DNA from 3 places in the Lactobacillus sp. UMNPBX12 genome. Region 3 is predicted to be linked to each of the others. Evidence: predicted binding sites of a transcription regulator. Region 3 holds the regulator's gene; each other region holds the start of a gene.
What was found. The regulator HrcA, encoded in region 3, represses chaperone genes, less so after heat shock. The targets are predictions, from matches to a motif close to TTAGCACTCNNNNNNNNNGAGTGCTAA.
Positions count from the first base shown of each region.

Region 1 (2,278 bases), on a different contig from region 3:
AAGATCAGGCTCCACAAGAAGATATGCTGGAGCAATAGCGATACCATCACTTGCAGCAATTCCTTTTAAAGTCTTGGTCATTATTCAGCTAAACCTTCTTTTTTCATAGTGTCGGCAATTGCGTCCAATGCGTCCTTTTCGTCATCACCTTCAGCAGTGATAGTAACATCAGCATTTTGACCAACACCAAGTGACATAACACCCATGATTGACTTCAAGTTTACTGACTTACCGTTGTATTCCAAGTTAACATCTGAGCCAAACTTTGAAGCAGCTTGTACTAAAAGAGTAGCTGGACGTGCATGAATACCTGTTTCTGCAATGATATGAAAATCGCGTTTTTCCATTATAAATATCTCCTTTAAATTGAAAAATTAAACTGGTAATAAATACCCATTCGAGTATTAGATTATCATGTTTTTACAGATTAGACAACTGCAATGTAACAGTTTACATTATTTATTCATCGGTATTCGTAGCGGTATACACAATCGCGCCGCCTCTTTCTGCCCTACCGGTAATATATTGTCTTTTTCCATAATTTCTAATAGTCTTTTGAAGATCAAACGCATCTTTTGGCTCAACTTTATACTCTTTTATCTCACCTGAGACTAATTGATCTAGAATTTTCTGATAATCCAAAAATATCACCACTCTTTTAAAATTTTATAATTTTTCCACTATTAATTCTACTATTTATATTCAATTTTCAAAAATATTAATATTTTGTTTGCGGTAACAAAAGCATTTCTTACAAAAAATAAGTGTTTGAGTCTTAGCACTTGACTACCAAGAGTGCTAATAATATAATTTTGGTACAGTTGAAAAGAAAGGCGGTACTATATTTTGCTTTGCCAAAATTGTCATGAGCGGCCCGCTTCTATTCACCTTTTCACTAAGGTTAATGGCCAAAGCCGCGAAATAGATTTATGTCAACACTGTTATCAAGAATTAAAAAATCAACAAGGAAATCAAGGAAAAATGAATAATAATGAATTTTTTGGCGACTTTGATGATTTATTCAACGCATTAAACGGAAATAACAACAATGCCGCAAACAATAATAATGAAATGAGAAATAACGATCCTAGAATGCAAATGGGGGGAGGCGCTGGTAATGGTGGTCAAAACGGCAGAAGCCTACTTGACCAATACGGAACAGACTTAACTGCCCTTGCTAAAAAAGGCAAAATTGACCCAGTAATCGGTCGTGATAAAGAAATTGCTCGGGTTATCGAAATTTTAAATAGAAGAACTAAGAACAACCCTGTTTTAATCGGTGAAGCAGGTGTTGGTAAGACTGCCGTTGTCGAAGGCTTAGCTCAAGAAATCGTAGATGGATCAGTACCAGCAAAATTGCAGAACAAACGAATTATTTCATTAAATGTTGTTTCACTTGTTCAAGGTACCGGTATTCGTGGTCAATTTGAACAAAGAATGGAACAATTAATTAAAGAATTACAACAAAACGACGATATCATTCTTTTTATTGATGAAATTCACGAAATCGTTGGTGCCGGTAATGCTGAAGGTGGCATGGATGCCGGTAACATTATTAAGCCAGCTTTGGCTCGTGGCGAATTGCAATTAGTTGGTGCTACTACCATCAAAGAATACCGCGATATTGAAAAAGACTCTGCTTTAGCTAGACGTTTTCAACCAGTTGAAGTTAAAGAACCTTCAATTGACGAAACAATTCGCATCTTAAAAGGTATTCAAAAATGCTACGAAGACTATCACCATGTTCACTACACTGATGAAGCCATTGAAGCTGCCGCAAAACTTTCAGCACGTTATATTCAAGATAGATTTTTACCAGACAAGGCTATTGACCTTCTTGATGAAGCAGGTTCTAGAATGAACTTAACCATTCCTTATATTGATAAGGATAAAATGCAAGAAAGAATTAATGCCGCAGAGCAATTGAAGGAAGAAGCCTTAAAAAACGAAGATTACGAAAAAGCAGCCTACTACCGTGATCAAATTGAAAAATATGAAAAGGTTAAAGATCAAAAGGTAGATCCTGACAAGTCCCCTGTTATTACTGATAAGATCATGGACAAGATCGTAGAAGAAAAAACAGGCATTCCTGTTGGTGATATTCAAAAGCAAGAAGAAAACCAACTGCAAAATCTAGCTGCTGATTTAAAGGCTCACGTTATCGGCCAAGACAAGGCTGTTGAAAAAGTAGCTCGTGCCATTCGTCGTAACCGAATCGGTTTCAACAAGTCAGGCCGTCCAATTGGTTCATTCCTCTTCGTTGGTCCAACTGGTGTCG
Region 1 is NZ_PCYY01000006.1:94,602-96,879, reverse strand. Features, by position in the region: gene ptsP (phosphoenolpyruvate--protein phosphotransferase) at 1-81, opposite strand, end outside; gene CP363_RS03985 (phosphocarrier protein HPr) at 81-347, opposite strand; gene CP363_RS03980 (hypothetical protein) at 460-642, opposite strand; gene CP363_RS03975 (ATP-dependent Clp protease ATP-binding subunit) at 847-2,278, shown strand, end outside.
Region 1: a site for HrcA is predicted at 776-802, ahead of CP363_RS03975 (ATP-dependent Clp protease ATP-binding subunit). Genes of this name have one in related genera too.

Region 2 (2,278 bases), on a different contig from region 3:
TGAATTTTGACATAGCTTGGTATGACAATATTAATGAGGATCCATCTCCAGCGATGTTCGATGATTCAGGATATCATAATAGAGTGATTAAGAATGCTCGTAAATTATTAGGCTATTTCACTTATGGAACAGGTGCATACCGAACTAATTTTGGCAGTTGGCGTCATCCTAATAAAAACGGTTCAACTGATTGTTCAGGATTTGTGTGGATCGTAATGAAGAGAGCAGGATATCGTGTAGGAAATGCTCCATTTTTTACTCTGCCAATGGAACGAGATGCTAAAAGTACGCATGGCTATTTGAAGAAAATTTCTGCCAAGAATATTCGCCCAGGTGATATTGTGATTGTTAATACTGGCAATGGTGTTGGTCAAAACGGACATGCAGCAATTGTTGATGGCAAATATGATGGTTGGGACACGCAAATTATTGAAGAGGGCGGCAACTTAGGTGTAGATGATGTGCACCGCTCTAGTTTAGGTAGCTCACTGAGCGATAAGCTGGCCAAAGGTCGAATCACTTATGCTCGCCCCGTTAAATAGTATGCTCTATGCTATAATTTTGCTAATCAATAAAGGATAATAAGAATGAAAAAGAACAGCACGCTTAAACATGTCTGGATTATGACGGCTGTCTATTGGGTAGTAGGTATTCTAAGTATTTTCTGGGGTAAGCTTGATCATACTTTTGCGTCTCAATTAAAAGAGATCAATAATATTTACGTGTTAGTTTTAATAATTATCTTAAGCTTGCCGCTACTTTTATCGCTGTTATTGTCGGTTAAAGTAAAAATGCCACGTTTGATCTGCAATCCACTAGTTGCTGTAATTTATCTATTAGTGGTAATTGCAGCAGGTGTAGCATATAACTTACAAAATATTATTGGCTACTTCATCCCAATCATTCTCTTCATTATTATGGCGCTAGTTGCTGTTTTCTATGCTTTGGTTAAGACTTTTAGCAGCAGAAAAAGTGGTAAATATTTTTTTATTGATGGTAAAGATAAGAAAGAATGCCATGATTTCTGGGATGCTTATAAGAAGTACTATGTAATGGGATTAACTTACGGCATTATTGATGGTTTGATTACTGTAATTAGTTAAAAAAGTTAAGAAAAATCAAAATTAGCACTCAATTGAAAAAAGTGCTAATTTTTTCTTGCTTTTTTTCACAAAACAGTTTATTATCATATTTGTAAGTTAGCACTTAGCAAATAAGAGTGCTAATGATTAATAAAGTAATAAAAAATATAATGAAGAAAATTAAACATAAGGGGGACTAAACGTGTTACAACCAATTGGTGATCGCGTGATCGTTAAAGTTAAGAAAGAAGAAGAAGAAACTGTTGGTGGCATCGTTTTAGCATCAAATGCTAAGAAGAAGCCAACTGAAGGCGAAGTTGTAGCTGTTGGTGAAGGTGCTTACGCATCAAACGGTGAAAAGATTCCAATGGCTGTTAAGAAGGGTGACGTAGTTCTTTACGATAAATACTCAGGCACTGACGTTGAATACGAAGGTGAAAAGTACTTAGTCCTTCACGAAAAAGACATTTTAGCTATTGCTAAGTAATTTAGTTAAAATTTCCAACGATAATTAAGTAAATTAAGGAGCATAGATAATCTATGGCAAAAGATATTAAATTCTCAGAAAATGCAAGACGTTCTCTTTTAAAGGGTGTTAATAAGTTAGCTGATACTGTTAAGACTACTATTGGTCCTAAGGGTAGAAACGTTGTTTTGGAACAAAGTTACGGCAACCCTGACATCACTAACGATGGTGTTACCATTGCAAAATCCATCGAGTTAAAGGACCACTACGAAAACATGGGTGCTAAACTTGTTGCTGAAGCTGCTCAAAAGACTAATGATATTGCTGGTGACGGTACTACTACCGCAACTGTTTTGACTCAAGCAATTACTAATGAAGGTATGAAGAACGTAACTGCTGGTGCTAACCCAGTTGGCATTCGTCGTGGTATTGAAAAAGCTACTGAAGCTGCTGTTAATGAATTGCACAAGATTAGCCACAAGGTTGAATCAAGAGACCAAATTGCTAACGTAGCTGCAGTTTCATCATCTTCAAAGGAAGTTGGTAACTTAATCGCTGACGCTATGGAAAAGGTTGGTCACGATGGCGTTATCACTATTGAAGATTCACGTGGTATCAATACTGAACTTTCAGTAGTTGAAGGTATGCAATTTGATCGTGGTTACTTATCACAATACATGGTAACTGACAACGATAAGATGGAAGCAGATCTTGATAATCCTTACATTTT
Region 2 is NZ_PCYY01000013.1:33,254-35,531, reverse strand. Features, by position in the region: gene CP363_RS06545 (NlpC/P60 family protein) at 1-542, shown strand, start outside; gene CP363_RS06540 (hypothetical protein) at 588-1,103, shown strand; gene groES (co-chaperone GroES) at 1,285-1,569, shown strand; gene groL (chaperonin GroEL) at 1,623-2,278, shown strand, end outside.
Region 2: a site for HrcA is predicted at 1,125-1,151, ahead of groES (co-chaperone GroES). Genes of this name have one in related genera too.

Region 3 (2,278 bases):
ATACTTAGAAACTTTGGAAGAAAAAGCTAACAAAATGGCGGAATTAGGAGTAGATTATTTGGCTGTTTTACCATTTACTAAAAATTTCAGTCAAATTTCTGCACAAGAATTTGTCGATAATGTAATTGTCAGATTAAATGCTGATACCGTTGTTGCTGGCTTTGATTACACTTATGGTCCTAAGAATATTGCAAATATGGCTAATTTACCCCAATTTTCCAAAGGGCGTTTTAATATTGTAGTGATGCCAAAGCAAACTTTTAACGGTAGAAAAATTGGCTCAACTGAAATTCGTCAAGCAATTAAGGATGGTCAGATGGAATTAGCCACTGAATTAATGGGGCACCATTATGTAATGAGTGGTATCATTGGGCATGGTAAACGAAATGGTCATAAGCTAGGCTATCCAACAGCTAATTTGATTTGGGCAGACCATAAGGTGATTCCTAAAATTGGAGTTTATGCTACCAAGACTAAAGTAAATGGTAAGTGGTATAACTCCATGACTAGCGTTGGCTATAATGTAACCATTAATCAGGACAAGAAGATATATATTGAATCTAATATTTTTGATTTTAATGAAGATATCTATGGTAAGCCAATGAAGATCAAATGGTATAAATATACCAGAGGTGAGAAAAAATTTGCCGGATTACCTGAACTGAAAGAGCAACTTGAACGAGATGAGCAAGAAATTAGGGCTTATTTTAAGCAAAAGGGTTAAGAAGCTACGTACTTTGAAAAAAGTGCGTATTTTTTTGAATAAAATTAGCAATCTACTTGATTTAGTGCTAATTTCTGGTATCATATTAACTGTTAGCACCTGAGAGATGTGAGTGCTAAAAGTGAGGGCGATATAATATGTTGACCGAGCGTCAAGAGCTTATTTTAAAAACAATAATTACAGACTTTACACAAAGTCATGAGCCAGTAGGTTCAAAGACCGTAATGAAGCAGTTGCCAATTAAAGTTTCAAGTGCAACGATTAGAAATGAAATGGCCGTGTTGGAAGAGCAGGGGTTAATTGAAAAAACTCACTCTTCAAGTGGTCGAATTCCTTCAAGCGAGGGCTATCGTTATTATCTTGATAATTTAGTTGAGCCGTTGCAATTACCAGAGTCTGTTTATAATACAATAGGAAGTCAATTAGATCGACCTTTTCATCAAGTAAATGAAATTGTACAAGAAGCTGCACGAATTCTGTCAGATTTAACTAACTATACCGCATTTGCGGAAGGACCTGAGAGTCATGATGTTAGAGTCACAGGATTTAGAATTGTACCGCTGTCTCAACGACAGATTATGGCAATTTTGGTTACAAGTGATGGTAACATTCAAAATCAGGTATATGCTTTGCCACATAATATTCACGGCGAAGAAATTGAAAAGGCTGTCCGCATGATTAATGATCAGTTAGTCGGAAAGAGCCTAAATGAAATCAACGTTTCGTTGCTAAGTGAATTAGCTAAAAACGAATTAGGCGGCGAACATGTGACTGAATTGCTTAGTTTAGTTGAAGATGTCGTAAAAGATGCAGCTAGTGAGCAGATGTATGTGGATGGACAGATTAATTTGCTCAATAATACTTCTGAACATGATGTAAATGACATTCGTTCTTTGTACGAGTTGATTGATCATAATAATCTGTTCACTAATTTAATGGATGCAAAGGTGGATCCAAAGTCTGGAAATTATCCAGTAAAGGTAAAGTTGGGATCTGAATTACCCAATGATTTATTAAAAAATTATAGTTTGCTGACAGCTGAGTACAGCGTTGGCTCCCATGGTAAAGGAACTATTGCTTTACTTGGACCAACGAATATGCCATATTCACAAATGATTGGGTTGCTTGAATATTTTAGAAATGAACTAGCTAAAAAGTTGCTTGATTATTACGGCAAGTTTCAATAAAGGAGGTTAGCCGTGAGTAAAGAAGAATTTCCAAGTGAAAAAAATCTAGAGCAAAAAGAAAAGACTTCTGAGCCTAAGGCTAAAAAAGAAGCCGATAAAGGTGAAGAAAAGAAGCAAGAAAAAAATAAACAAGATCAAAAATTAGCTAAAGAATTAGCTGATTTAAAAGATAAGAACAAGGATCTTGAAGATAAGTATTTGCGTAGTGAAGCAGAAATTCAAAATATGCAAAATCGCTACACTAAAGAACGTGCTCAATTAATTAAGTACGAATCTCAAAGCTTAGCGAAGGACATTTTGCCAGCAATGGACAATTTGGAAAGAGCCCTAAGCGTTGAGGCCGATGATGATGTGTCTAAGCAGTTAA
Region 3 is NZ_PCYY01000011.1:31,024-33,301, forward strand. Features, by position in the region: gene ribF (riboflavin biosynthesis protein RibF) at 1-724, shown strand, start outside; gene hrcA (heat-inducible transcriptional repressor HrcA) at 862-1,911, shown strand; gene grpE (nucleotide exchange factor GrpE) at 1,924-2,278, shown strand, end outside.